DNA from 3 places in the Virgibacillus dakarensis genome. Region 3 is predicted to be linked to each of the others. Evidence: riboswitches for the same ligand, from Rfam matches in the RefSeq annotation. Region 3 holds a riboswitch; each other region holds the start of a gene.
The links. Region 3 has a riboswitch for preQ1 ahead of CZ382_RS11180 (QueT transporter family protein). Riboswitches for the same ligand answer to the same signal wherever they lie in the genome.

Region 1 (10,257 bases), 1.8 Mb from region 3:
AATCCACCATCAACGACAAGTGTCTGTCCGGTAACATAGGTGTTGGCTTGTGAGCATAAATAGACGACCATATTCGCAAATTCTTCAGGCTCTCCGTACCGCTTCATCGGTATCCCTTGCTCCGTCCTTTGCTTTAAGTCATCCACATTCATGTTTAATTTTTCTGCTGTTAATTTATCCAGGCTGGCAACACGATCAGTCGCGATTCTGCCAGGTCCGACGGTATTAATTAAAATATTATGTTCCGCAAGCTCCTGTGATAGCCCCTTCGCCAGGCCAACAATTCCTGCCCGAAACGTGTTTGACAAAATCAGATTATCCAATGTTTGCTTTATCGATGAAGAAGCAATGTTAACGATGTGTCCACGCTTTTGCTCCTGCATGTATGGCAGTACTTCCCGAATCGCCCGGACAAAGCTTAACAGGTTCAGTTCAAATGCATGTTGCCATGCTTCATCATCAAAATCCTGAAACATCCCGGCAGGTGGCCCACCAGCGTTGTTCACCAGAACATCAATGGTCCCATTTTTCTCAGCCGCTGAAGTGATTAATAGTTTAAGCTCATCTGGTTTCGTAATGTCACAGACCATATAGTCGACATTTTCATTACCAGTTTCTTTCCGTATCTCATTTTTTGCCTTCTTCAGTTCATCTTCGTTCCGGCTTGAAATAAAAACATGTGCACCTTCAGACGCAAACAATTGTGCAGTTGCTTTGCCTAATCCTTTGCTTGAGGCCATTACGACGACGGATTTTCCTTGTAAACCTAGATTCATTAGTATTGCCTCCTATTAATAGTTTTTTGACAGATTATTTTAGTTTTTGCTTTGTTTATCTAGATGTTCAGAACTGGGTGTTCATCTTAGTATGTATCAATAATCGCTTATTTGTAAATATTTTCGCATATCCAGTTTCATATCGGTTTTCCTAGCTGGGAGCCCATCTATCGGATTGACAACCCATCCCCGTCACTATATACTATTCTAAGAATATGAATACTGCATATTCATTCAAATACCGGGAGAGGTTCTTAGCTTAAACCCTCTATAAAAAACTAAGGACAGATGACACGATTATGAAGCCATGTGCCTCCTTGGGCCGTGGTTTTTTTGAAAGTAAAGAAAGTATATAGTTTTTAGCGATATTAATTCATGATCGAGAAGAGCCATGTCCAGCTCCAGCGCCCAGCAACTAGCAAACTTCACACTCCTTCACTACGATAAGTCAACATCGGTTCGCTTCCAGCTCACCGTGTTTCCTTTATCTCATTGCGGAGTGCTCCAGTTTGTACGTTGCTAAACGGGCGCTTCCGCTTTTCTTATTGCTTATAAACGAAAAGGAGGTTTTAAAATGGCAGGGAGACGCGATGATGAATTGAAGGATATCACCCTTTTAGGTAGCCAAGGAACAACTTATGCATTTGATTACACACCAGAGGTTTTGGAAACATTTGATAACAAACATCCTAACCGGGACTATTTTGTCAAATTCAATTGTCCGGAATTCACGACACTTTGCCCGAAAACAGGGCAGCCTGACTTCGGAACCGTGTACATTAGTTATATCCCCGATGAAAAAATGGTTGAAAGCAAATCGTTGAAACTATATCTTTTTAGCTTTCGTAATCATGGGGATTTTCATGAAGACAGCATGAATATTATTATGAACGACCTGATTGAACTAATGGATCCGCGGTATATTGAAGTGTGGGGGAAATTCACTCCACGCGGCGGAATATCAATTGATCCATATTGTAATTACGGAAAGCCTGGAACTAAATTTCTGCAAATGGCCGACCATCGGATAATGAATCATGATCTATACCCCGAAAAAATAGATAACCGCTAAGTAAATGAGGGTAGCTAAGTCCTTTTCTTAATAAAAGAAAGGGTTTTGGGTTATATGTTTGTCTATTTAAATGCATTATTTGTGGGACTTTTACTAATATCAAATATTCTAGGCGTAAAACTATTTAGTGTTGGGGGATTTATTTTGCCGGCTGCCGTTATTGTTTATGTGGTAACTTATCTGATTACTGATGTGATCGGTGAAGTCTACGGGAAAGCAGCTGCAAGAAGAACTGTACAGGCAGGTTTTGTAACACAGGTTATCGCATTGATCTTTATTTTTATTGCTATCCAGTTACCGGCAGCACCGGTGTTTGGAGCACAAACTGAATTCGAGCAAATCTTAGGCGGGAGTTTCCGTGTCATACTGGCAAGCTTGCTTTCTTACATCGCCAGTCAAAATCTCGATGTAACGATTTTCCATCGTTTAAAGGCAAAGCATGGCGAGAAAAAACTTTGGCTGCGGAATAATGTATCAACAATGACAAGCCAGTTAATCGATACTATAATTTTCATTACCATTGCCTTTTGGGGAACGGTTCCCGGAAGTGTTCTGTTAGGGATGATTATAACACAGTATGTATTTAAATTCTGCATTGCACTGGTTGACACACCGCTTGCATATTTACTGGTGAGGGTATGCAGAAAGTCAGCCAGCCATGCAACAAGTGAATTAGTCGCTGCAAAATAGAAAAATTTCAGAAACCAATTGACTTTAAACTGATTTTTTGCTAGATTGATAATAATAAGATAGTAACCAACTGCTAAATCTAATTGACTCTGCTGCTGAAGCAGGGCACATCCTTAGGTTATAACCAGTTATACAGGTAGGAACATGTTTATTTTGTGTTGCTTGTATGACTGGTTTTTGTTTTTTAAATGTAATGTCGGGAGGTCTTTTCATGGAGAATTTAATCGAGCTGGACAAAAGGTATTACATAGAGACTTGTAACTACGCTTTAATAGAGAATACAAGTCGGCTAACTGGCTGATATCTTCTATTCAGATTGTTACTGACTTCCCTGTAATATTCGCAAACAAAAGGATGGTTTTCCTGAAATATATGAATAACCTGGATAGGGCAAAATACATTTTAAATTAACGAAATATTAGCATTATGTGAGAATTGATTGGAGGGAAATGGATGAACAATGAGCAAAAGTTACTGAAAATCTTGGGAAATAAGGATGTGCTGGCGCTTGCTTTTGGCGCCATGATTGGCTGGGGCTGGGTGGTAACAGCGGGGTTATGGGTTACAGAGGCCGGGTCACTTGGTGCGATTCTTGCCTTCGCAATTGGTGGTATACTAGTAATTTTTGTTGGGCTTACTTATGCGGAACTAGCTTCAGCACTTCCGTTGGCAGGCGGTGAGCATGTCTATAGTTACAAAGCGATGGGACGGCTTGCCTCTTTTGTGACGACTTGGGCGATTATTCTTGGGTATGTATCAGTTGTAGCTTTTGAAGCTGTAGCACTGCCAACAGTTTTTGAATATTTGATTCCAAATTATAGTCAAGGATATTTATACACGATTGCCGGATGGGATGTTACCGCAACCTGGGCCGGTATTGGTATTGTAGGTTCATTGATTATCACCTGGATTAATTATCGTGGTATTAAGTTTTCTACAGCGATTATGTTTATTTTAACCTTATTGATTGCGATTGCAGGTATATTACTAATCACTGGGAGTACGGTTGGTGGAAACGTTACAAATATGCAGCCGTTATTTGAAAAAGGTATTGCCGGATTGTTGACGGTTATTATTATGACTCCGTTTATGTTTGTCGGTTTTGATGTCATTCCGCAAGCGGCTGAGGAAATCAATTTGCCGCAGAAACGAATTGGACAATTATTGATTTTTTCTGTTTTACTTGCAGTTGTCTGGTATATAGCTGTTATTTTTGGGGTTTCACGTATACTTACTCCTGCCGAAATCAGTGAGTCCAATTTGGTCACGGCCGATGCGATGGCTAAAGCATTTGGGGATAGCCAGTTAATGGGTAATATTCTTGTGCTTGGTGGTGTCGGCGGTATATTAACGAGCTGGATCGGATTCTATGTTGGTGGAAGCCGGGCGATCTATGCACTTGCTAATGCGGGTATGCTTCCGAAAAGCCTTGGGGAACTGCATCCGAAATATAAAACACCACATAAAGCAATCCTATTGATTGGAGGACTCTCGACTGTTTCTCCGTTACTTGGACGAAGAGCACTTGTATGGTTCGTTGATGCTGGTGGATTGGGACTTGTCGTTGCCTGGCTAATGGTAGCAATTTCATTTATCATTTTACGAAAAAAGGATCCGGATATGAAACGCCCATTTAAACTTCCAGGTGGCACCTTCCTTGGCTGGATCGCAGTAGTACTGGCACTCGGAATTTCCATACTATATATGCCTGGAATGCCTTCAGCCCTAGTCTGGCCTTATGAATGGGCGATCGTTGGATTATGGATTATCTTTGGAGCAATCCTTTATAAAGTATCCATCGTAAAGTATGGTAAGGAATATGCCGATGAACATATGAGAAAAGAGATTGATCGGATCGCCTAGCATCATTTTTAAAAGGGAACAATTGCCCATATCGGGTAGTTGTTTCTTTTTTGATTTTCTGTCTCCAACAAGATGAATGAGGATTTAAAATAATCTAAATAGTCATTGACATAAAAAAATGTCCTAATCTATAATGTAACTAACATAATGTCGACAATCGGCACGTTTTTAAAATTGTTCCGCATATAATTGAATATGCATGTTATATAGAAAGTACACTCCTAAAATTTTCTTTAACCTCCAGAAGAAATCGATTGTCGCAGCACTAATCCACAAAAAACTCACTTACTCTACTATAAACTATCATCCTAAAAATATTTGGCTGCAACATGGAAGCGCATTTAATCAAGAGAATGCTAGTTGGGTTCCGTTATACAGGACAGATTAATGTACGAGAGGATGAGATGGATATGTTAACATTTCCAATTACAGAATTTCAGGGGCGTTTAGCTAAAACAAAACAGCGAATGGCGAATGCCGGAGCTGATATTTTATTAGTGACAGATCCGGCGAACATGAATTACTTGACAGGATATGATGCCTGGTCGTTTTATGTTCATCAGTTGCTCATTTTGTTAATCGATGAAGACCAGCCAATTTGGGTCGGACGTGGTCAGGATGCCAGTGCAGCTGCCCATACAACTTGGCTCGACAAGGATCACATTATTCCATATGCCGACTACTACGTGCAGTCTGCAGAAAGACATCCAATGGACTTTGTCTGTGATCTGTTAAAGGGGCGAAAACAAGATAAACAATCGATCGCTGTAGAGCTTGACGCGTATTACTTTACTGCAAAAAGCTATATGCAATTGGTACAGGGATTACCAAATGCCTCGTTTACAGATGGTACGAATATGGTCAATTGGGTTCGGATTATTAAGTCAGAAAAGGAAATTTCTTATATGAAGCAGGCTGGGAAAATTGCGGAGAAGGCGATGCAAACGGCTTTTGACTCGATTAATTCAGGGGTAAGAGAATGTGACGTCGTAGCGGATATTGCTCATGCACAGATCAGCGGGCTAGAAGATTTTGGTGGAGATTATCCGGCAATTGTTCCATTGCTGCCAACTGGTGAGAAAACATCTGCCTGTCATTTGACTTGGACGGACGATAGGTTTAAACAGGGAGACCCGGTGATTATCGAATTAGCCGGCTGTTATAAGCGTTACCATTCACCACTTGCCCGAACTGCAGTAATCGGCATGCCATCCGAACAGATGCAATATGTTGCGGATTGTGTTGTTGAAGGATTGAACGCAGCGCTTGATGCAGTTAAACCGGGCATTACTTGTGAGGAACTGGAAATGGTCTGGCGAAAGGTCATTGAAAAAAACGGTATAAAAAAGGAATCGCGCATGGGTTACTCGATGGGGCTCAATTATCCGCCGGATTGGGGAGAGCATACAGCAAGTCTCAGGCCGGGAGATCGCACCGTACTTGAACCAAATATGACATTTCATTTAATCCCTGGTATTTGGATGGAAAATATGGGTGTGGAAATAAGTGAATCATTTCGTGTAACCGAAACTGGGTGTGAAATACTTGCTGACTTTCCACGTGAATTACTAATTAAACCAAATATTCGGCTTGCATAGGGACTGCTTTCGGTGACAGGTAGTACTCCTGTCACCATTCAATTAAATTCGGTGGTTTTCGGTCATTCAAGCCTTCTTCCAGATTATAGGCAGCAAGCTCTGACATTTTTAACTCTGTTTCAAAAGTAGACGATCCGATATGTGGGGTGGTCACAACATTTTTCATCTGCAACAGTGGATTGGTCACATCAACCGGTTCAGTCTCAAATACATCTAAGCCGGCTGCTGCAATTTCACCGTTTTGAAGTGCATGGATTAATTCCCGCTCCACGACTGTTTTGCCTCTGGAACCATTAATGAAGATGGACGACTTTTTCATCAGCTGAAATTCACGTCTTCCTATCATACCCTTTGTTTCTGGAGTTAGGGGAGTGATCAGGCAAACGAAATCGGATTTGCTAAGCAATGTGTCGAGACTGCAATAGGAAGCGGCAAATGTGTCCTCAACATCTGGCTTCCGTGTTCGGCTATAGTATAAAATATCCATATTAAAGCCGAATCGGGCTCGCTGTGCTATTGCTTTACCGATTCGCCCCATGCCGATAATGCCAATTGTTTTGTGGTGAACATCGGTGCCAAAATGTTCCGGCCCAACCGCTTCTTGTTTCCATTCGCCGTTTTTTACAAGCTGATCAAGTTCAGGTATTCGTCTTGCTGTTGCAATAAGAATACCGAATATCGTATCTGCCACCGTATCGGTAAGTACATCCGGCGTATTTGTCGCCATAATATTCCTCATGCTTAGCTGCTCCAAATCAAGATTATTGTAACCGACAGATACATTGCTGACGATTTTTAGATTAGGTGCTCGCTCTAGTAATTCGCGGTCAACAACCAACTCCAATCCGATAATCCCTTCCGTTTCATGTAAAAATTCCAGAAATCCCGGATCGGTTTTTGTATCGATGTTTTTAAAAAAGCGAACATCATACTTTCTTTGTAACGCTTCTAAAACAGGTTTTTCCAAGCGATTGTAAGCAATAATTTTTTTCCTCATCCTATTCCCCCCGTTTTGTTTCCTGCTATCCTAAAAATATCCTCTAATGATATAGAAGTCAATATGAAAATATAAAATTTAAAATAATTGGAATAGTAATTGACGATTGGAATAGTCTGAATTATGATGAATATATATTCGAGGAGGGAAGGCTGTGGTAGAGAAAAATCGAGCAATGCTTGACAGAGCAAACGCGATGATGAAAGAGCTTATAAAATGGCGCCGCTACCTCCATATGCACCCGGAATTAAGTTTTCAAGAAGTGCAGACATCAAAATTTGTTACCGAGGTGTTAGAAAAAATCCCAGGAATGCGGGTTGAAAAAGGGATAGGCTTTCCGACAGCAGTTGTTGGTACATTATCCTCTGGTTCGGGGCCGACTATTGCGATTCGTGCTGATATGGATGCATTGCCGATTCAGGAAGAAAATAATCATCACTACATATCACGACATAAGGGTGTCATGCATGCTTGCGGTCACGATGCTCACACTGCGATTTGCTTAGGCGTTGCCAGTTTACTAGGTGACATTTTCCAAGGTGATAAGATGCACGGAACCGTTAAATTTTTATTCCAGCCTGCTGAAGAGATGGCAGATATTGCTGGTTCAACAGGTGCACAATATATGATCAAAGCAGGCGTGTTGGATGATGTTGACTATATCATGGCACTGCACATGAGCCCGGAAAATCCGCTTGGCGAAGTGAAGATGCATGACGGTTACAGCATGGCCAATGTAGATGTGTTTGCTGCAACAGTATACGGTACTGGCGGACATGGGGCATATCCTCATTTAGGAACCGACCCGGTATGGATGCTTGGACCGGTATTACAATCTTTGCACGGAATAGTGGCGAGAAGAGTGTCTCCACTTGAAGCGGCAGTAATTAGTATTGGCAGTATTCATAGCGGTTCGGCGAGCAATGTCATTCCATCTGAAATAGAAGTAAAAGGAACCATTCGCAGCTATCATCCCGATGTCCGGAAAAAATTGCATGCCGAGCTGGGAAAGGCCTTTTCAGTAGTCGAGATTTTTAATGGAGATTATCAATTAACGATAACACCTGAAGATCCGGCATTAAAAAATGACGCTAAAGTTAATCACCATATTAAGCGAGTGATAAACGACCTGCATCCTGATTTTACGATTTTGGAAACCGCATTCGGTTTAGGAGGAGAAGATTTTGCACATATGACACAGGCTGTTCCAGGGGCAATGTTCTTTTTAGGATGTGCAGTTGAAGATGGAATAACTCGTGATTTACACACACCAAATTTTGATATTGATGAACAAGTCTTACCTGTTGGTGTATCAATTCTAGCAGAAGCTGCAAGGCGATATTTGCTGGACCATGAAGCCGATTGAGTTGTCTAATTTGTATTGATATGAAACGCACGCCACAACCCGTGTAATAACGAGGGTGGATCGGAACTCGCATGAAAGAAAGCAGGCAGAATCACCATCAAGAAAACCGCACACCAATCAATAAAGGGAGGTAAAACATGCCAGAGAAACCTGTTACCCTACGCGATATTTGGCAAGCACGAAAACGAATTACTTCCATTTCGGAAAAGACCCCATTAATATATTCTCCGGGACTATCCGAAATTGCCGGGACTTCTGTTCATCTGAAATTGGAAAATTTGAATGTGGGCGGTTCGTTCAAAATACGGGGGGCAGCAAATAAGATCCTCCATCTGACAGAGGAAGAACGAAAATGTGGAGTGACAACGTTCTCTACTGGAAATTTTGGGATGAGTGTTGCCTATATCGCAAGAAAACTGGATATTCATGCAACGATTTGTATTTCCAATCGGGTTCCCAAAGCGAAAGTAGAAACATTAAAACGTTCAGGGGCACATATTGAAATTTACGGCGACGCACAGGATGATGCCGAAAAGCGGAGTTATCAATTGGAGCAGGAAAAAGGGCTGACCGTAATCCATCCGTTTGACGACCCTGATGTCATTGCCGGCCAGGGAACTATCGGGTTGGAACTGCTTGATGAGTTACCGGAAATCGATACCGTGATAGGTGGATTATCAGGTGGCGGCCTCCATTCCGGTTTAGGAATTGCTCTAAAATCGACTGATCCGGAAATACAGGTTATCGGGTTATCAACAGCCAAGGGTGCTGCCATGTATGAGAGTATCAAGCAGGGTAAACCAGTCTCGATACAAGAAAATAACACCCTTGCTGATAGTTTGTTAGGCGGGATTGGCATTAATAACCGTTATACATTTAACATGGTGCAGCAATACGTTGATCAGATTGTTTTATTAACCGAAGAAGAATTTGCTCAGGGAATAGGGTTCATGCTCAGTAAACACCGGATGGTAATTGAAGGAGCAGCAGCATCTGGTATTGGAGCAATTTTAAATCATCAAATCCCTTTAGGTTCCCATGTAGTGGTTATCATTAGCGGAAACAGTGTCGATATGCCGGTCATTTTAGATGTTGCGGAAAGATATACATGTAACAAAGGGGAGGGCTTGCTTTGAGTAAAATATTATATAATAATCAGATTATCGGACGGAAAAATATGATTGACATCGAAGACCGAGGCTACCAATTTGGAGATGGAATCTATGAGGTTATCGGGGTTTATAATGGGACACCACTGATGTTGGATGACCATATGGAACGACTTGCAAGAAGTGCCAAAGAGGTAAGGCTTACACTGCCAAGTACGATAAATGAACTAAAAAATAAGCTTGTTCAACTGGTTGCAGCTAATGATTTAAATGAAGGTATTATTTACATGCAAATCACCAGGGGAACTGCCGCAAGATGGCACGAATTCCCCAAAAACGAAGTTCCACCCGTTACCATTGCCTATACACGAGCAGAAGAACGCATGACAGCTGTTGAGGACCAGGGTGCAGCGGCTGTCCTTGCGGAGGATATTCGCTGGCTGCGGTGTGATATTAAAACACTCAATTTGCTTCCCAATGTACTTGCCAAACAAAAAGCGGTTGAACATCAAGCCATCGAGGCCATCCTTCATCGCGGAAACACTGTTACTGAGGCAAGCGCATCAAATGTGTTCATCGTAAAAAATGGTGAATTGTACACTCATCCGGCAAATAATTTTATTTTGAATGGTATTACCAGGAAAAAGGTTTTGCAGTTAAGTAAAGGATTAAACCTGAAAGTGAATGAAACAACGTATTCAGTTGATGATTTATTGAAAGCAGATGAAGTGTTTATAACTGCAACAAAACTGGACATCGTACCAATTTTGAAAATCGATGATCAGA
Region 2 (10,257 bases), 1.7 Mb from region 3:
ATGGTTAGCTTGTAACCTTCCATCCACCTCTTGATATAATGCATCGATATCAGCACGGACAGCAATAACTTCTTCACCTTCACCGATTTCTGCCACGAGTCCAGTAATGTCACTAAAACGATAATAAGAAACGTCCATAGTTTCTAGAATTTCCGCAAGCTTATTTGTTGTTTCCGTTTCCTTCCAGCTGACTTCCGGATGACTGTGGAAATAATGGAACCACTTATGTATGGACTGTTTTGTCGTTTCATTCATGAAAGTCACTCCTTTTTTAAAGTTGTAAATTGTTTACTAGTAGAATAAGGGTTTTTGTCGGACATAAAAGCGATTGTGTTACTCGTTAACATCACTAATTATCTTTATAATTAAAAATATCACAATTGGCATTGAATTTGAAGTATAAAATACATTATAATATAACAAATGAAGTTTTTCCTGCAAAATAAACTAGAAAGGAGTACGTATGAAATTAAAATCAATCACTGAAATCATCAAAGAAAACTATTTGTTGTTGTCGCCCGGTCAAAAAAAGGTCGCTGAATTTATTACTCAAAATATTGCTGAAGGTGCATTGCTTACTGCTTTTCAAATGGGAAACAGGGTAGGCGTAAGCGAAACTACCGTTATACGACTTGCTTATGCGCTGGGATTTAAGGGCTATATCGAAATGCAGAACGCAGTACGTCAAAACTGGCTGAGAAAACAGCATCCGGACACCAAAGAAGAATTTCCCCAAGAAACACACACCGATGAAAAGAGCATATTTAGAAAAGTTATTGAAAAGGAACAATCCGTTTTAACTCAATTGTTAGAGCAAATAAACACCGATGAGATTTGGCATGTATGCGATCAGTTGATTCAGGCAGATCGAGTGTATATTGGTGCTTTTGGAAGTTCATATGGTGCCGCCTATTGGTTATATTATACGCTTAGGCAATATAGGGAAAATGTATTGATTTCGAGTCCAACGGGTTTTTCACTGGAAGACATATATGGTCTGAATCAGCAATCTGTTCTAGTCATCTTTTCCTTTCCAAGGTATCGCAAGCAATCACTTGAGTTGATAGAACGCGCTCAATCGCAAGGTGTCAAAACAATAGCCGTTACAAACAGCCAGCTCTCCCCGGTTGGACAACTTGCAGAGGTTACGTTGACAACTGAAAAAAATGCGGATTCAGGTCACCATTCTATTGCATCTGTCATCAGTTTAGCAGAAATCATTTTAGCAGGGATAGAGGAACGGGATCACGATCGGGTTAGCCTTCGTCAACAAAAGCTGGAACAAGTTTATACAGAACACGGGTTATTTTTAGAATAATAAATAGGGGTGATTAAATGAATGAAATGCCAAAAGCAATAAAAAAAAACGATGTTAAAATGTTTACAGTTGGTGACATATTAAAATTCCTGATTCCGTCATTATTTGGAATTCTCTTATTTGTTGTGCCGATCTCAACCGATGAAGGAATGACGATCCCGGTAGCTTTTTTTGCTGAACTGATTAACAACTCCTTTAGTAAAATAATACCTTCCATAACTGTATGGATTATGGCTCTTTCTTCGATAGGTACTATTATTGCTGTAATATGGAAGCCTAAGTTTATTATTAAAAATAATTATTTAAATACGTTGTTGAATGTCGGTTTTTTCTGGCTGACTGCTCGTTTGCTTGGTGCTATTTTTGCAATAATAACGTTGTTTAAAATTGGACCGGCAATGATTTTTTCGGAGGATACTGGCGGACTTCTGATTTACGATTTGATTCCGTTATTATTTTCAATGTTCCTATTAGCAGGGCTGCTTTTGCCGCTTCTATTAAATTTTGGGTTACTGGAGTTTTTTGGCGCATTACTTATAAAAGTAATGAAACCTTTATTTAAACTGCCGGGACGTTCATCGATTGACTGTTTGGCCTCATGGGTAGGGGATGCCACAATTGGTGTTCTATTGACAGCAAAGCAATATGAGGATGGTTACTATACGAAACGTGAAGCAGCGGTTATTGCGACTACTTTTTCTGTTGTATCTATTACATTTACTATTGTCGTTATTTCATATTTGGATTTGGAGCAGTATTTTCTGCATTATTATGGGACAATCGTTATTGCTGGACTTGTTGCTGCTTTAATCATGCCGAGAATACCGCCTTTATCAAGAAAGGCAGACACAGGCTATGAATATACCGATTTGAAGAAGGAAACAAAAATCCCTGACAACGTCTCCAAGGTTAAATGGGGTTTCCGTCAAGCAGTATTAAAGGCAAAAAAAGGCAATGGGCCCGGTTCTGTACTGAAAGAGGGGGTACAAAATGTACTTGATATGTGGCTGGGGGTTCTGCCAATAGTAATGGCGATCGGTACAGTTGCGTTGGTTATCGCAGAATTTACTTCATTTTTTTCCATTATAGGTAAACCGTTTGAACCAATTTTGTCCTTGATGCAGGTTCCGGAAGCAAGCCAGGCTGCACAAACGATGGTAGTTGGATTCGCAGACATGTTTATGCCCGCCGTAATTGGCAGTGGTATTGAGAGTGAAATGACACGATTTATAATAGCTTGTGTATCCGTTACGCAATTGGTTTACATGTCGGAAATGGGTGGGTTGATACTTGGTTCAAAGCTGCCAATCACTATCCTTGATTTAATCTGGATATTCCTGTTACGAACATGTATTACACTTCCGATCATTGTGGTAATTGCTCATATCATTTTCTGACTGTTGCAGCTTATCACGTTCGCTAAAGTCAATAATGTTGGCGTTTTCATTGGGGGCATTAGAAAATTGCGGGTTTTATAGATTTAGCAAATGACAACATAAAAAATCGACTCCTTTACAACGGATAGGAATCGATTTTTTATGTTGGCTACTTAAACTCCCCCTTTATTTTAAGTACAATCTTTTACAGTCTGAACAGAAGCCGGTAATATGGCAGTCCCGTTTTTAGGGTTGAATAAAAGTGGGGTTACATGTGATTTTTTAATCTTTTTTCCATCAGTTCTGCCACTTGTTTCGAATTTGAACTTCCTTCATTTTGCAATTTATCAATGATGTTGGAATAATCCGTTTCATTTCGATTTTGGCTTAACTTGTAAGCAGCTTGCACTTCCTGCATTTTAATTTTAAACCCAACTATACCTTTGATTTGTTTTTTAGTTTGTGAAGAAAGATTTTTCCATAAAGCAGCATTGTTGCGATGCTGTTCATATTTTTCTAATAGTAGTATGAGGTCTTCTTGCAATTCTTGTTCACTCATAATACTTGCGGTTCCATATACGTGGACAGATTGATAATTCCATGTTGGTACATTTTCAGACCCATACCAAGAAGATGAAATGTAAGCATGTGGACCTTGATACATAACAAGGACATTATCATTATCCTCGAGCGTTTTCCATTGAGGGTTCGCATAGGCCACATGCCCAGTTATATAGCAATCCTCTCCTTGTTTATGTAACTCCAAAGGTAAATGAGAGGCAATGGGTTTACCTTGTTTTGTCGTTACAATTGTTCCAAAAGAGTTCCTTTGAATAAATTCTCTAATTTCATCAAAGTCCGTGACTTTAAAATACTTAGGAATATACATAATAATCCACCTTTCAAAAAGTTATATGAGTGTTCTAGTCATTATAAAGTCTATTTGTTCTTCATCACCCATATAAAAAGAGTGGGCTCCAGTTTGGATAAACCCCATTTTCTTATAAAAAGCGATAGCATTTTCATTTTTTTCCCATACACCCAGCCAGACTTTCTTTTTATTACGTTCTATAGCAATTTCCATAGCTTGATTTAGCAGAAGTTTACCAAGCCCGTGTTTTTGAAATCTGTTCTTTATATAAATCCTTTCAATTTCAAGTGATTCATCATCCATTTCTTCAGACTGAGCATCATTTGTATTAACCTTTAAATATCCTGCGACTTCATTCTTGAAATAAACAAAAGAATTCCGATGAACTGTTGGCAAATTCTTTTTCCAATTGATTTAAGTTAAATGCCCTTTCCAAATAGGCATTCATATTTTCAATTGAATTCTGATTCCCAAATGTTTCTTTAAATGTTTCGTAACTAATTTCTTGAAGTTTGTGTATGTCTTCATGGGTACACTGTTTTATATGTGTTGTCATCTATCATGTCATTCCTTTATAAAATCAATAGTTTCTCTTGTTTCCCTTTTTTACAAATTCCCAGTCTTTTTCTATATTTTTTCTTACCCTTTGAAGAAGATTGAAAATGGTTTCCACTTCTCTTTCGGAAAACCCCTCTAATGCAACGATATTAGAATACTCATTTTCTCTTAATATAAAAGGATAAACATTTTTCCCTTTCCCTGTTGGAAAGAGCTTTTTAATTTTTTTGTTATGTATATCTTCTTTTTTTTCAATAAAGCCATTTATTTCAAGTTTTTTTATAGCACGCGCTGCTGTGGTACGATCTACTTTTATCATCTCAGCCAGCTTTTCTTGAATGATTCCTGGGTTTTCGCATATTCTCACGAGGTATAAATACTGCCCCTTTGTAAGGTCATACTCTTTAAATTCTATATTACTTATAGAATCTAGTGCCCTAGCAATCATGCCGATTTCACGAAGAATTTCTTTCATAAGTAACTCCTTAGCACACATTTTGTTGCAAATGCAGTAAATGAGCATGTATTAAATTTAACCCAAATTTGTTGCATTTGCAACAAAAATAGGAAAGTTCGCTACGATCTTAACCTAAACTACCTCAAGTATGAAAAAAGGGAGGCAGACAAAGGTCCTCTCCCATATTACACAGGCTCCTATAAAACATCCTCCTTATCCACCGAACCCTTCTTCTCATCCTCATAAAACAATGCAAAATCAGGATCAATTTTTCCAATCCCCAAATATCTTGCTTTGTAATCATGAAGCAATGCGAAGAATTTTTTGCTTAAAATCAGAATGACGACGACGTTGATGAAGGTTGGAATTGCCGATGTAATATCCGCGAAATACCAGATAGTTTGACCTGGCAGACCAAAGCTGACAGCATAAATGACCATTAGTGTACCTGGGATAGGATAAAACCAATTAAAAAATTTTAAGAACCATTTTTTAATTTTTACGTTCTTGTTTTTAAACAAGTGGCGAAGCAGTATCTCGTAATATAAGTACCAGCCTGATGTAGTTGTTAAACCAAACAGGAAAATGGAAAGGGTAATAATAATCCGGCCGAAATCGCCAACACCGGCTTCAAAGGCTGACAAGGTCAGTTCTGCACCTGATAATCCTGTGGCCCATTTGCCAGTGATGATAATCGTAAATGCCGTTATCGAGCAGACAATGATGGTATCCACAAAAACTTCAAAAGCACCCCAAATTCCTTGTTTTACCGGGTGATCTGTCTTCGCTGTAGAATGAACCATAGGCGATGTTCCCCAGCCGGCTTCATTACTGTAAACTGATCTGGCTAGACCCATGCGAATAACCTGAGCAACTGCTGCTCCTGTGAATCCGCCTACTGCTGCGGTCCCGCCAAATGCCCCTTGAAAAATAATGGAGAATACATTTCCGATTTGGCTGAAGTGGCTCAAAATAATAAAAATGCCGGCGAGCACGTAAAACAAGACCATAAATGGAACAAGTTTTGCTGCAACTTTGCTAATGTGTTTAATGCCGCCGTAAATCATATAATAAATGAGCAGCATCAGTGTAATTGAAACAGGGATCATGCCAATATCAAACGTTGAACTTACGGCTTCGGAAATAGTGTAATTTTGCAGGGTTACAAAGAAGGTCCCAAAAATACCAAAGCCAAACAGAACAGCAGGGATCATCCAGTATTTAAAATTTCTTTCCTCCCCAAGCCCTTTTTCCATATAGTAAGTTGGTCCGCCATATGGATCTCCGTTTTCATCGGTGTTTCGGTAGTGAACGGAAAGCGTTACCTCAGCTGTCTTGATGATCATGCCAAACAAGGCGCAAATCCACATCCAAAATACCGCACCAGGGCCGCCAACAGCAATTGCCGTGGATACACCACCGATATTTGCAACCCCTACCGAACCGCCGATTGCCGTACTCACTGCTTCAAACGAGGAAATGATTCCTTTTGATTCGGCGTCAGATTCCTTCTTTTTAAACACCTTCATGAGTGTTTCTTTTAAAATATGTGGTAAATAAGCGAACTGAAACAGTTTACTTCCTATTGTAAAATATACTCCGGCAAAGAGAATGGTCAAGATGAGGGGGAGCCCCCATAGGAACGATGTGATGGCCTGTAATATATCACCCATAAAATTATCCCCCTCCTATTGGTCCTGTGGTACCAGACTTTTTTCGTATTTTACGTCCCCATTAATAATGGTCATTTCGATATCCGTGTTCAATAATGCATCTGGGTCTTCCATCTTAAATGGATTAGCGGAGTAAACGGTCATGTCTGCCAGTTTCCCGCGTGAAATAGTTCCCTTTACTGTTTCTTCATTTGTCGGATAGGCACCCATTTTCGTAAATAAGTGAAAAGCTTCCGTCATTGTAAGCTTTTCCTTTGCATTCCAGCCATTATGGGTTTGTCCGGGAACCTTTCTTGTGACTGCAGCATGGATTCCCAGGAGCGGGTCAACCGGTTCGACTGGTGCATCAGAGCCTCCTGCACAAATAACTCCAGATTCGATTAACGTTTTCCAGGCATAGGCAAGCTTAATTCGTTCTTCACCAAGCCGGTCCTCCACCCAAGGAAAGTCACCGACAACAAAACGGGGCTGAATGTCTGCAATCCGGCTTGGTGTTGCCAGACGTTTGATGAGTTCGTTGTGTGCCACTTGTACATGAATAATCCTGTCACGGTATGCAACTGGCGGAAATTGATCCAAAACATCCAATACATTTTCAAGTGCTTGGTCACCAATCGTATGTACGGCAGTTGGCATCGAAAGCGAGCGAGCATTTTTAACAATCTCGTAAAGTGTGTCTTGATCAAACATAGCTTTCCCATATTCATCGGGTGCATCACTATAAGGTTCTGATAATAAGGCAGTTCTCCTGCCAAGTGCACCATCGGCAAAAATCTTTATCGCACCTATTTGCAATGTTTCATTTCCGTAACCAGCATACATTCCATTTTCCCTGAGATCTTTCAAAAACTCATGATTGATTAATAGATTACAGCGGAGTCCTAGTTGCTCCTTGTTCAGCAACTCATTGTAAAGCTTATACGTTTGATTAAGTCCACCTAAAAAAAGCGGGTCATTTGTATGGACACTTGTTAGCCCTTTTGTGATGGCAAATTGTATCGCCTGTCTTAAGGTATTTTTCAGTTCATCATACGTTCTTTCAGGTATATGTTGGGTTATAAGATCGGCAGCCGATTCTAACAGTAAACCGGTTGGCTTCTTCGTTTGTTCGTCAATCACAATAGTTCCGCCTTCAGGTATCGTCATCGATGGATGGTAATGACAAACCTCTAGCGCCTTACTATTTACTAGTGCAGCATGGCCACATACTCGTGAAAGAAATAGCGGATGAGATGGACAAGCTTTGTCTAGTTCCTCAATCGTTGGAATACAACCTTCGATAAAAAGATTTTCATCCCAGCCTCTTCCCTGTAACCATTCCCCTTCGCTTAGTGTCCTCGCTTTCTGCTGAATTTTCCGGAAGATTTCCTGTTTGGATGTAACACTGGTTAAATCCAGGTTAAGAAAATTTTGGGCAACTGCTGAAAGGTGCAAGTGACTATCGATTAACCCTGGAGTTACTGTTTTTCCATGTAAATCAATAGTTTTAACCTCCTGACGTTGCCAGTTGAGTACCATGTCTTCGGTAGTTCCCATGTCAATAAATCTGCCATTTTCCACAACAACCGCTTCAACGGCAGGTTTTACTTGATCGAACGTGTAAAAATTTCCGTTCGTATAGATTTTTCTCATCTGGTGATCTCTCCTTACTGAAATATGTGAGGCGTTTCAAATGGGTAAAATATTATGAAAAAGGCCATAATAGTTGATTATAAATATTCCGATTATTTATAAAATAGCAAAATTAGAAGATAGAGTCAATGTTTATTTAAAAAAAGGGGAGAACTTGCCCAGAAAAATCAATGCCAATAAAAGATATTTTTTTTGTTAGCACTATAATATTTTCAGAGTGTGGCACGTACTAATTTTAAATGGATGTGCTACGTATTTTACTTAAGGAACTAATAAAATGGAAGAGTATTATACGTCAAAATCTTGTTATTTCTAATACCAATAAGCTTCTATCCACGTGACAGGAATTTTCATACATGCTAAGCTAGATATGCAATTAAATCAAAAATCTGCATGTAAGCAGGAGAGGTTCGAAACCATCCCTCTATAAAAAACTAGGGAGACAAGGCAGCGTGCTTCTTAGTGCTGTCTTTTTTTATGGTGAATGTTTGAATCTCTTCCTTTTAACAAAAGGAGAGGGGAAAAGAAATGGATAATCAAAATGCAGTAGTTGTTTTTAGTGGCGGACAGGATAGCACGACATGTCTGTTTTGGGCGTTGAGGGAGTTTGCGCATGTCGAAGCAGTGACATTTCAATATGGGCAGCGCCATATTGCAGAGCTGGAATGCGCAAAAGAGATTTGTGATGTATTAAACGTCCGGCAACATGAACTGGACATGACTCTGTTAAACCAATTGGCACCAAATGCCTTAACACGCGATGATATCGAAATTACAGATGACGAGGGGATGCCGTCAACATTTGTGCCTGGCAGGAATTTGTTATTTCTATCCTTTGCTGCTGTTCTCGCAAAACAAACCGGTGCCAAACATATTATTACCGGAGTAAGTCAAACCGATTTTAGTGGTTACCCGGATTGTCGGGATAGTTTTATCAAATCCCTTAATGTAACCTTAAATTTGTCGATGGATGATCAATTTTTGATACATACACCATTAATGTGGCGGGATAAGTCGGAAGTATGGGAATTAAGTGATCAGCTTGGTGCGTTTGAATTTGTAAAAGAGCATACATTAACTTGCTACAACGGGATTAAAGGAGAAGGTTGCGGGGAATGCCCTTCCTGCAAACTCCGTCAAAAAGGGTTAGAGCAATATGAAATGCGCCGGGGAGATGAGGTGACGAAATGATCCAACAAATCTATCCCGTTCCTGCCCATAACTTTTTGTATGAGTTAAATAAAGATTTTCACTTTGCCGCCGCCCATTATATTGCAGACGAGGAGGCTGGAAAGTGTCAGTATACCCATGGCCATACGTATTTTGTAAACGTAACGATTGCTGGTAATACACTGGATTCCACTGGTTTTCTGATCAATTTTAAAACGATCAAAGATTTAATCCATAATCGTTTTGATCATTCCACGTTGAATAAGGATCCTGCGTTTTTAGATGCTCAGGGAGACTATTTTCCGACAACCGAGGTGGTGGCGAGAAGCATTTACGATATTATACAGGGGCATTTAGAAACGTTGGCAAATAAACCGGTATGCCTGCAAGTCTTTCTACGCGAAACCCCGACTAGTTATTGTATCTATCGACCAAAAGGGGGAGCGGAACGTTGAAACTGCCTATTCTGGAAATTTTCGGCCCAACGATTCAAGGGGAAGGAATGGTAATTGGGCAAAAAACCATGTTTGTTCGAACCGCGGGCTGTGATTACGCTTGCTCATGGTGTGATTCGAAATTCACTTGGGATGGCTCAGAAAAAGAGAAGATTAACTTGATGGAGCCAGAGAAGATTTGGCAGGAACTAAATCAGCAGGCAGGTGGCCGTTTTGCGCATGTAACTATATCTGGCGGCAATCCCGCTTTGCTTTCTGGACTGGGAGCCTTTGTTGATTTATTACAAGCAAACCAGATAAAAATCGCCCTTGAGACACAAGGAAGCAAGTGGCAGCCTTGGTTTGTCAATATTGATGAGCTAACCCTATCGCCAAAGCCGCCCAGTTCTAAAATGAAAACAAATTTTGCTATCCTTGATAATATGATTGCTTCATTAAAGGAAAAACAGAAAGGATCCTGCAGTTTAAAGATTGTTATTTTTGATTTGACTGATTTAGAGTATGCGAAGAGGGTTCATTTGCGATATCCAGATGTTCCGCTATTTCTGCAAGTTGGCAATGATCAAACGGAAAATGTAGATGACGATAAGCTACTGCACTATCTGTTAAATCGGTACGACTGGTTAGTACAAAAGGTAATGGAAAGTAAGGCCTTAAAAAATGTTCGGGTGTTGCCCCAGCTCCATACTTACCTATGGGGAAATAAGCGGGGAGTATAAAAGACACTGAATATAAGAGATTTGTTTA
Region 3 (10,257 bases):
GTTGTCAATTCTTCCTGGAGATTAAGAAAATTCTCGTTCGCCTTCAGATCCGGATATGACTCCGATAATGCAAAAATTGACTTTAATGCTCCTTCAATTTGATTATCTGCCTCAATTCGCTCTTGTGGTGTGCCATTTACTAATTGACTACGGGCCTGTACAACTTTTTCCAATGTTTCCTTTTCATGCTTTGCATATCCTTTAACCGTGTTCACCAGATTAGGGATTAAATCATGACGTCTTTTTAACTGTACGTCAATTTGACTCCATGCCTCTTGTACCCAATTACGGTATTTCACCAACCCGTTATAGGACACAATGGAAAAAATTACAATGATAACCACAACTGCAATCACGATAATAGTCGGTACCATTTCTTCCATCCTCTCTCAAGCAGCTATTTTTTTTCACTATAAGTATATGATTGTACAGATATAGTATAACATAGAAAGTAATCTGTTTTTTGCCTAAAAAACGCAAGTCCCGTGACTTATAAAGCATAAAGTCACCGGGACTGACTTCGCCCAATTATTCACCTGTTTTTATACTGATAAATTTCTGCTCCATCATTTCTTCCATTGCATATTTGACTCCCTCTCTGCCGACACCACTGTCCTTCCAGCCACCGTAAGGCATGTTATCGATTCGGTATGTTGGAATATCATTTACAATAACGCCTCCTGTTTCCAAACGTTCAGCCGCATAAAACGCCCGCTCTAGGCTTGGAGTCATTACGCCTGAATTTAATCCATACCGGGAATCATTGGCTTCATTAATCGCATCGTCCAACGTATCGAACGGAGAAATACAGACAATTGGACCAAAAACTTCAAAGCGGGATACCTTGGAATCACGATTTACATTTGTCAGAACAGTTGGCATCATAACGTTTCCCTTTACATTGCCGCCACATTCAATTTTAGCACCTTCCTCCACAGCTTCGGTCAGCCAGCTTTGCAGGCGTTCCAGCGATTTTTTTGAAATAACTGCTGTTATATTGGTTTTCTCATCAAGCGGTGAACCAACGACCAGCTGTTTCGTTCGGGTGACAAACCGTTCTAAAAAGTCGTGATACAATGATTGGTGAACATAGATTCGCTGAACCGAAATACATACCTGACCATTGTAGGAAAAAGCCCCCATTACACTGCGTTCAGTGATTTTATCAATATCTACCCCTTCGTCAATAATAAAAGGAGAATTCGATCCAAGCTCAAGTGTCAGCTTCCGGAAGCCGGCTTGCTGCTGGATCAGATGCCCAACCTCAACGCTACCGGTAAAGGTTACCTTTTTTACGTGTGGATGGGTGGTTAATGCCTCACTTAGCACATCCCCTTTACCCGGAATAATATTCAAGACCCCATCCGGAAGACCAGCCTCCTTAAATACCTCAGCAAGAAACAATGAACTTAACGGGGTTTGTTCTGCGGGTTTTAACACAATGGAATTCCCAGCAGCGATTGCGGGTCCGACTTTATGGGCAACAAGATTAAATGGAAAATTAAACGGTGTTATCGCTGTTACTACACCGATTGGGGTTCGTTTAGTAAAACCAAAACGGTTTTCGCCACCCTCTGCCGCATCCATGGGAATTCGTTCACCGTAATTGCTCTTGGCCGCCTCTGCGGAAAAACGATAGGTTTGTACAGTACGGCTTATTTCCTCCTGAGCATTGCGGATTGATTTAGCACCCTCCAGCGCAATAATTTTGGCACACTCATCACTGCGCTCTTCCATAATCGTTACAACTTTAGCTAAAATTTTCGCGCGTGCATGTGCAGGGTAGGACCGGAATTTTTGAAAAGCAGCGTGCGCCTCCACAATGGCTTCCACAGCATCCTCCGGTTCCGCTTGTCCAATTTGTGCCAGTTCTTCTTCCGTATGCGGGTTATTTAAAGGTTCATATGCCTTGGCTTCCCGCCATTTCCCGCCAATCCACAATTGCCACTTCTTTGTCATCTTGCGTTCCTCCCATTCTTGAGGTGCTGTCACTTCCCGAATAATATTACGGGGTTTGTGCAGCCTCTTAGCATTATAGTTTACAAATATAATCACCAAGTGTTTTGGTTAGCTCGACATTTTCTGAGTAATCTACATCTACATCAACTAATACAATCGTTTCGCTGGCAAGTGCCTCTTCCAAGGCAGGTAATAGTTCATCTGAATGTTTTACCTTAATCCCCTTACAACCAAAGCTCTTAGCGAACGTTAAAAAGTCTGGATCGGTAAAAGCAATCGCATTTGTCCGGTCATATTTATTCAGCTGCTTCCATTCGATCAATCCATATTTTTCATCGTGGAAAATAACGATTACCATAGCTACCCCGAGCCGCTTTGCTGTTGCTAACTCAACACCATTCATTAGAAAAGCGCCATCACCCGTAACAGCAACTACTGGTTTATCCGGATTCGCAAGTTTTGCTGCAATTGCCCCTGGAACAGCAATACCCATGGCTGCCCAGCCATTCGAAATGATCGTATGATTCGGTTTTTCCGGCTGATACAGACGAGCAACCCATAATTTATGTGCTCCGACATCGGAAATAACAATTGCTTCGCCTTTTTCTGCCTTTTTCAGATCAGCAATAATACGTTGTGGTTTCACAGGACTACTTGATACTTCATCAGATGCATGAAGTTTTTCTACAAGCTGTGATTTCAACGCTTTCACTTCTGGCCAAAGTTCTTTTGCTTTCACATGGGGGCTTAATGCTTTTAACGACTCCCCTACATTTCCTACTAACTCTGCCTCAAGTGGATAATAGGCATCAATTTCTGCAGGTAGACTGTCAATATGAACAATTTTATTCATTGCCTCATCATTCCAGTATTTTGGCAGATACTCGACAAAATCATATCCAACTGTGATAATACAATCGGCAAGATCGAAGCCGCACAGCACATAGTCTTTCGACTGCATCCCAACCGTATACAATGTCAGCGGATGATCGGATGGGAGAATGCCCTTTGCCATAAACGTGTTTACAACTGGAATATTTTTAGCTTCAGCAAATTCTCTTAATGCTTTGGCTGCATCATTGCGAAACACACCGTTTCCAGCCAGGATTATTGGCTTTTTTGCTTGATTGATCTTCTCTGCAGCCTTTCTTACCTCATCCTCTGCCGGTTGTGATATTGGCAATGGTGTGACAGGGAGCACCTCCCCATTCGTGTCCGTCATGGCAATATCCTCGGGAAGCTCAATATGAACGGCACCAGGCTTTTCCAAAACAGCAGTCTTAAATGCTTTCCGAATAATTTCCGGAATGGTGTGGGCAACGCGTATTTGCTGATTCCATTTCGTTATTTCTTCAAAAACACCGATAATATCTACATATTGATGTGATTCCTTATGAATACGTTCAAGCCCGGCCTGTCCTGTAATGGCAACAACTGGCGCATGATCAAGATAAGCATCACCAATTCCTGTCAGCAGATTGGTGGCACCTGGCCCAAGTGTAGCTAAACAAACGCCAGGATTCCCGGTAAGTCGGCCGTAGACATCTGCCATAAACGCTGCTGCTTGTTCATGATGAACAACAATAAATTCAATATTAGAACCAATGAGCGAATCAACCAGATCCGTATTTTCCTCACCAGGAATACCAAAAATATATTTTACGCCCTCATTCTCTAAACACCTTACAAATAAATCCGAAGCCTTCAAGTCGTTTAGCCTCCTCGTTGTTTATTTTTTTATAGTGTTCCGTGACAGTAGAAAAATTATGTAGTAACTAGACTTTTCCGGGTTGGAGCGAGGTTTATAGAAGATTTTGTTGCTGGTTGACTTATAGCTAGCTGTTTTATTAACATCTTCGGTACAGCTTGAACGGTACAAACGCAATGAGCTATAATAACTCAAGTATCGGACATGATAAATAAACCTCAACCTATGGTATAAATAGAACAGAGGTGATTTTATATCATGCTGCACCTGGATTAAGTAACGGGTTACGTAAGAATCCAGGTAATTTGTTAAAAAAGCGATCCAGAAATTCATTAATTTGTTCATCCGTTAGAAGACATTCTTCCGCAAGCATGGATCCTAATACTTCCAGTATGGTCATTAATGCTTCGGCAAAGCGAAGATCATCAAGCTCATCACAGCACATATAGAACAGCTGTCCAAGAGTTTTGGGATCTTCTTCCTCACGGGCGCTCAATGACAACATCATGTAACGCAGAAAGACAATCGTTGTATGTGCAGTCATGGAATCGTAGCTTTGACATTGAAACTCCTTGGCCAGTCGCAAATGAGATTTGACCACCTTGAAAAAGCACTCAATTTCCCAGCGCTTTCCATAAATTCGGATGGCATCTTCTTCCGTATGGGCGAGGTTGGTTGTTAAAAGTGCAAGCCACTTTTTGGAACGGTTTCGATCACGTACGAAAACAATCCGCGCCTGAATTTCATTGCCATTTTCGTCATCGTGACCAAGTCCAACTACGATGCTTGCAAGAATTTTGGCGCGACCACGCTTTTTGCGAACCTTTTTGTAAAGTTGGTTCAATGTGTAAGACTCTCCTTCATATGTATAGTGAATCTTTGGAGAACGTTTAATCATACAAACAACATGGAGAGGGTAGTTTTTCACGATTTTCGATATGATTGCCGGATAAGCAAACCAGCTATCAAAAAGAACGGTTTTCGCGCCAAGCTTTTTTGGATGAATGGAGTCCAAAAGATTGAACATTGTTTCGGTGCTCTTTTGTGTTGCCTCTTGGCGTCTATGATAACCGACTGTTCGCTTGTCTATTTTCGAGTCCATCTCTCGATAACGAGAGGCAACATTTTTGGAGCTTAAAAGCGAAAAAGCAAGTGGCATAAACGTAGCTCCATCAGACCAACCGAGTGTAAGCATACGGAAGCCTTTGAAATATCTCCCGGTTGTGTGATCTTTAACACGTGCAAGCAATTCAACGACCTTACTCCGATTGCGACTAAATAGAGAATCATCAAAGATCAGCACACGATCCCGGTCCTTGGACGTTAATGGGAGAATGTACTTTATAACGAGGTATGATCCAACACATGCAAGAAACTTACGCCAGTTATACGTAGGGTTTTTCAAAAGGTCGTATACAGTATCCTTTTGAAAATGCTTTGGAATTCGTTCGGATTCGAGTGCCCGGGAAAAGCCCATGCCATGAAGAACGAGTGCAAAAATGAATTGAACAATAATACGAGCAGAAACTCCCTTTTCCTTATGAATATTGGACTGATGCAGGAAAGTTCCAATTTTTGCTTGGGTGAAAAAACGCAGCATACGTGAATTTGATTTTTCATTTTCATTAGAATTTGGTAAAATAGTAGACAAGGAAAACATCCTTTCTTTGGTTGGTGTCGTTACCTATATTTTACCAAAGAATAGGGTGTTTTTTGTATTTTTTTGATTTGTTTTTGATAGTAAACCCTGATTTGATATGGGTTTGAACGGATTTTTTTACTCCGAAACTTGAGTATAATAATTTAAAATGCGGGGTGGAAAGGGTGGATAAACTTGATTGTGCGGGATCACTCGGATCGTTATATTTTAATCGAACAGGATAACCATGCCCATATATCTGGCAAGCTCGCGGCGAATTGGCAAGAGGCACTTTTTCAGGGAGATAGGGTAAGAAAAGCAGTTGAATTTGCTATTTATCATCATGATCTTGGCTGGAGACTTCTAGACAAACAACCATTCTGGAATGATAAAAGCAACAGGCCATATACATTCTTGGATTTCCCCGAACTTCCGAAAACCGTTTTTTACAAACATGGAATTGATGAGGTTGAACAAAACGATACCTATGCAGGTCTATTATGCAGCCGGCATTACACGCGCTTTTTGGAGAATAGCACACTAGAAGAAGCACGGTTATTTGTTCAGCATGAAAAGAGGCGACAGCAGCGGATCAAACAATCACTACCCGCATTCGACCAAGCAAGCTTCGACTTTCATTACGGGCTGCTGCAATTTTGTGATAATGTATCATTGTATATTTGTTTGAATGAACCTGGAGCTGCCAAAGAACAGGAACACCCTTTTTTTAAGGATGGTATTCCTATCCCCGATTCATTTGCTTTCTTAAAACAGAAAAAGGCAGAAGTCGCTTGGATGAACGATCAGACTATCATGATGGACGTGTTCCCCTTTAACGGTTCTGTAGACGTTATGCTAAAACAAAAAACAGTAACGAAAGAATCTATTTTGGAAAAAGGGGTGATAGAGAGCTATCAAAATGCCCCGTTACAACAAACGACTATTATGATCGAGGCAAAAGAAGGTTACATTACGAATTGACATATTCTCAGAAAAATGGTTAAATAAAAGTAGATTTTCAAAGGGGAGTAGCTTTAACAGTAAAGTCGTCATTACAGAGTGCGTTTTAGACTCTCGGCTTTACCGGCAACTTACGGCGTTGTTAGCAAGACCTTTGCCAATGTGGTAAAGGTCTTGTATTTTTTTTGAGGCCTTTACCATATTAACTGGTAGAAGTCTCTATTTTTTTATTTGGAGAAGGGAGCAGTCGATATGGATTCACTTTGGCTGGAATATGGATGGACATTATTAGTACTAATCGGATTAGAGGGTATATTATCTGCTGACAACGCACTCGTTCTGGCAGTAATTGCTAAACACCTGCCAGATGAACAAAAGAAACGTGCCATAAATTATGGTATTATCGGTGCGTTTATTTTCAGGTTCGCAGCCCTATTTGCGATATCTTTTCTAGTAAATGTGTGGCAGGTCCAAGCAATTGGTGCAGCCTATCTTATTTACTTGGGTTTAAAGCATGTATTTGGAAAGGAAAAGAAGAAAGAAGTATCAACCGGGAATGGTTTTTGGCCTACAGTAGCCAAAATTGGTGTTGCCGATCTTGCCTTTGCAATTGACTCGATTCTTGCAGCTGTTGCACTTGCCGTAGTCCTTCCTGAAACACCGTTACCGACGTTTGGCGGGATGGACGGAGGTCAATTTATAATTGTAGTTATTGCGGGGATTGCTGGTTTAATCTTAATCAAGTTTGCTGCAAACTGGTTTGTTACACTTCTAGACAAGCGCCCCGGGCTGGAAACAACAGCTTATTTAATTGTTGCTTGGGTTGGCGTAAAACTCGCTGTTATTACGCTTGGTCACAAGGATGTAGGCATCCTGGATGAGCACTTTGCCCATAGCACTGGCTGGAAAATTACCTTCTGGGGAATCCTTCTTGCTATAGCAGTCATTGGATGGTTTGTTTCAGGAAAGAGCAGCTCACAGAAAGGTTCCATTGAGGAAGGATCTTCTTAATATAACGATATAACGCCCTGTCGCTTCAGATGGTTTCAAGCGACAGGGCGTTATATTCATCTTGACCCATAAAGTCCCTGTTTCAATTTGTTCAATTCATCATTCAGCTGATGCATCATCGCTTCAGAAGCAACTTTTTTAGGTAGCCCTGTATCTAAAAAGATTGGCTCTCCGAAGATAATACTTGGCTTTTTACGCTTGAACAAATCTTTAAAGTTATTTGGACCGACATAAGCAACAGGTACAATTGGAACCTTTGAATGACTCGCAATGGTTACTGCCCCTCTTTTCAAAGGCACTTCATCACTTGTTCTCGTACCACTTGGAAATATACCGACAACTTCCCCTTCCGCCAGTAATCTACGCGGGATTTTAATGGAGCTCGGACCGGGATTTTCCCGATCCACGGGAAAGGCATTTAACTTTCTCATCAACCAATTTAACAAACCAGCTTGGAATAACTCCTTTTTCGCCATATAATGAATTTTCGTTGGCAATACGGATACTCCTAGCCACAATATATCTACCCAGCCTGTATGTGTGCAAGCTATAACATACCCTCCAGACTGTGGTAAATTTTCCTTATGATAAATTTTTATTCTGCCAAAAATGCTTAATACTATTTTTAAAACATAGGCTGCAAAATAATACATAACGATCCCCCTCTTCTGTAAGAGCTTATCCCTGCTATCACGTACAATATCGACTCAGGAATAACGCTTTTAAACTTATTTTAACACATAGTATTATGATCTGGTACTAATTATTACTATTGCTTTTTTCTTAAAAAGATTTATAATGAAATGGTTTGATAACCGTATCAAACACGTGGTTCGCAACCATCCCACGATAAAAAACTAAGGAGTGACTAAGATGAAATTAAAAACGCTGGTAATAAATGCGGTGATTGCGGCGCTTTATGTTGCGGTCTCATTAGTATTACTAATCTTTCCGCCGCTCGCCTTTTCGAATGTGCAGTTTCGTATCCCGGAGGTGTTCAATCACCTGGTTGTCTTTAATAAAAAGTATTTTGCCGGGATTGTTACAGGTGTCCTGTTAACAAACATCTTTTCCCCGACAGGAGTATTTGATTTGGTGTTTGGTGTGGCCCATTCAGCATTATCATTAGGAATTACCATCTGGCTTGGTAAATTCATTAAAAACCATTTAGCTCTTATGATTGTTAATACACTTGTATTCACATTTAATATGTTTATCATTGCCTTTGAATTGTACGTAGCTTTGGATTTCCCATTCCTGCTCACCTGGCTGACAACTGCTGCAGGAGAAATTGTTGTGATGGCAATCGGAATTCCAATTATGCATGCATTGAATAGGAAAGTACAATTTGGCAAATTGGTTTAATCAACGCAGCCTGCTATCTAAATGAACAGCAGGCTATAATTTTCTTTTTTGTTTGAGATATTTATACTTTTTTATAAGGGGCTGAATACATGAAACGATTTAGCTTAATGGTTATGTTAAGTTTAGTTTTTGTCCTAAACGCATGTGGCAATGATCTAAAAGGGGATGCACAGCTTAATGATGCTGACTTAACCGAATTTGAAAATGGCCTGCTTGATCTGATGAGTGGTGGTGCATTCGCATTTGACCTGGAAGTAAATAACGATGATCTTCAGGAAATACATAGTACAGTTGATTATTATACGAATGGCACATTTAATCGGCACGTACTGGACTTCAATACGGCGATTGATCCATCAAAAGGGCAAGATCCCGTTCGTATCATATTCATTCCACAGCAAATAGACGATCAACATGTACAATGGACTTCCTCGATTATGTCGAATGGGGTAGATACGGCCGAACAATCAACATTTACATCAGAGGCTATTCCTATTGAAACAACGTCTTACGCCTCTGGTCCAACTGGATTACCAGCGCCTCTTGTTATAGACAAGAAGAAAATCGTTGCTTCTACTGTATATTCTGATAAAAATGGAATAACTACCTATCAAAGCATTGAAACTGAGCAAGATATTCAGCAGGCTACCGACTATGAGGATGTTTTTCTGGTTACAATGGAATTGCACTAAAAGGAGGGTTAACCCTCCTTTTAGCTTCGTGACAACAAACTAAAAAAATTTTGCAGAGTAGGAACGATTTCCCCTTTTTGGATCATCTTTTCATATGTATCTTTGCTTACCCATTTAGCATCGATTACTTCGTCAGGTTGAAATTCCAGATCATTAAGCTTAGCGTTGGAGATAAACAGCCAGTTGTCGGAATGGTGATTGCTTCTCACTTCGCTAAAAAGAAGTTGTCCACTTTCTGGATTCAGCTCAATGCCCAGTTCTTCTTTTGTCTCTCTTAAAGCACCTTCCAAGCTGGTTTCCCCGGTCAATACGGAGCCCCCTGTACACTCCCACAGGTTTCCATAATGCTTGTTCGGATGCCGCTTTGATAGCAGGAGTTTCCCCCGATCATTTTGAATCCATACATGAACAACGATATGATAGCATCCTTCAGGCAGTGGCTCACCTCGTGTATGTGTCTTTCCAATCTTATTACGGTCATAATCGTATAGATCCCATTTTTCCAAAAGATCACCTCAGTTTTATTATGCTAATGGATAGGTAGCTTTACCGGTATGATAACAAAGCTTAGTTTATCATGTTTTACCAAAAACCTAAATAAGCATAAAAACTCTGAAAGTATATTTTTTAACCTGCGTTACAGCTACTAAGTCAAACTAATCACAGGCTCCATTACTGTCAACGTATTATTCACCGTATCCAGTTTAACGGTTGCACCAATTGGAATTGCCGCTTTATACGTGCCATGTGCAGTCGTAACATTGGTCATCAATGGTTTACCAAGTGGCACAAGGAAATCATTAATCAGATCTTCATAGGAGGTTCCGTAAGCAACCGGGCATTCCGTACATTCTCCAAGTACAATCCCAATGCAATCCTGAAATTTTCCTGCCAATTTAAGATGGTTAAGATATCTGTAAACC

Region 1: linked by a shared signal. The riboswitch ahead of queF (preQ(1) synthase) and the one ahead of CZ382_RS11180 (QueT transporter family protein) in region 3 are both predicted to bind preQ1.
Region 2: linked by a shared signal. The riboswitch ahead of queC (7-cyano-7-deazaguanine synthase QueC) and the one ahead of CZ382_RS11180 (QueT transporter family protein) in region 3 are both predicted to bind preQ1.

What each region holds. Positions count from the first base shown of each region.
Region 1 is NZ_LT732554.1:2,092,908-2,103,164, forward strand. Features, by position in the region: gene CZ382_RS19520 (SDR family oxidoreductase) at 1-776, opposite strand, end outside; PreQ1 riboswitch class I at 1,018-1,064, shown strand; gene queF (preQ(1) synthase) at 1,351-1,848, shown strand; gene CZ382_RS19530 (queuosine precursor transporter) at 1,903-2,538, shown strand; gene CZ382_RS19535 (APC family permease) at 2,992-4,401, shown strand; gene CZ382_RS19540 (M24 family metallopeptidase) at 4,812-5,999, shown strand; gene CZ382_RS19545 (2-hydroxyacid dehydrogenase) at 6,031-6,996, opposite strand; gene CZ382_RS19550 (M20 metallopeptidase family protein) at 7,172-8,362, shown strand; gene CZ382_RS19555 (pyridoxal-phosphate dependent enzyme) at 8,500-9,498, shown strand; gene dat (D-amino-acid transaminase) at 9,495-10,257, shown strand, end outside.
Region 2 is NZ_LT732554.1:2,001,215-2,011,471, forward strand. Features, by position in the region: gene CZ382_RS19130 (amidohydrolase) at 1-255, opposite strand, end outside; gene CZ382_RS19135 (MurR/RpiR family transcriptional regulator) at 464-1,318, shown strand; gene CZ382_RS19140 (YjiH family protein) at 1,336-2,715, shown strand; gene CZ382_RS19145 (FMN-binding negative transcriptional regulator) at 2,963-3,583, opposite strand; partial or broken gene CZ382_RS19150 (GNAT family N-acetyltransferase) at 3,605-4,121, opposite strand; gene CZ382_RS19155 (MarR family winged helix-turn-helix transcriptional regulator) at 4,146-4,598, opposite strand; gene CZ382_RS19160 (alanine/glycine:cation symporter family protein) at 4,778-6,253, opposite strand; gene CZ382_RS19165 (amidohydrolase) at 6,269-7,885, opposite strand; PreQ1 riboswitch class I at 8,285-8,329, shown strand; gene queC (7-cyano-7-deazaguanine synthase QueC) at 8,414-9,076, shown strand; gene queD (6-carboxytetrahydropterin synthase QueD) at 9,073-9,510, shown strand; gene queE (7-carboxy-7-deazaguanine synthase QueE) at 9,507-10,229, shown strand.
Region 3 is NZ_LT732554.1:322,634-332,890, forward strand. Features, by position in the region: gene CZ382_RS11145 (LemA family protein) at 1-374, opposite strand, end outside; gene CZ382_RS11150 (aldehyde dehydrogenase family protein) at 529-1,959, opposite strand; gene CZ382_RS11155 (acetolactate synthase large subunit) at 2,033-3,667, opposite strand; gene CZ382_RS11160 (IS4 family transposase) at 3,924-5,318, opposite strand; gene CZ382_RS11165 (DUF3891 family protein) at 5,508-6,287, shown strand; gene CZ382_RS11170 (TerC family protein) at 6,519-7,277, shown strand; gene CZ382_RS11175 (lysophospholipid acyltransferase family protein) at 7,334-7,930, opposite strand; PreQ1 riboswitch class I at 8,100-8,144, shown strand; gene CZ382_RS11180 (QueT transporter family protein) at 8,151-8,642, shown strand; gene CZ382_RS11185 (hypothetical protein) at 8,732-9,334, shown strand; gene CZ382_RS11190 (NUDIX hydrolase) at 9,355-9,840, opposite strand; gene CZ382_RS11195 (S66 peptidase family protein) at 9,981-10,257, opposite strand, start outside.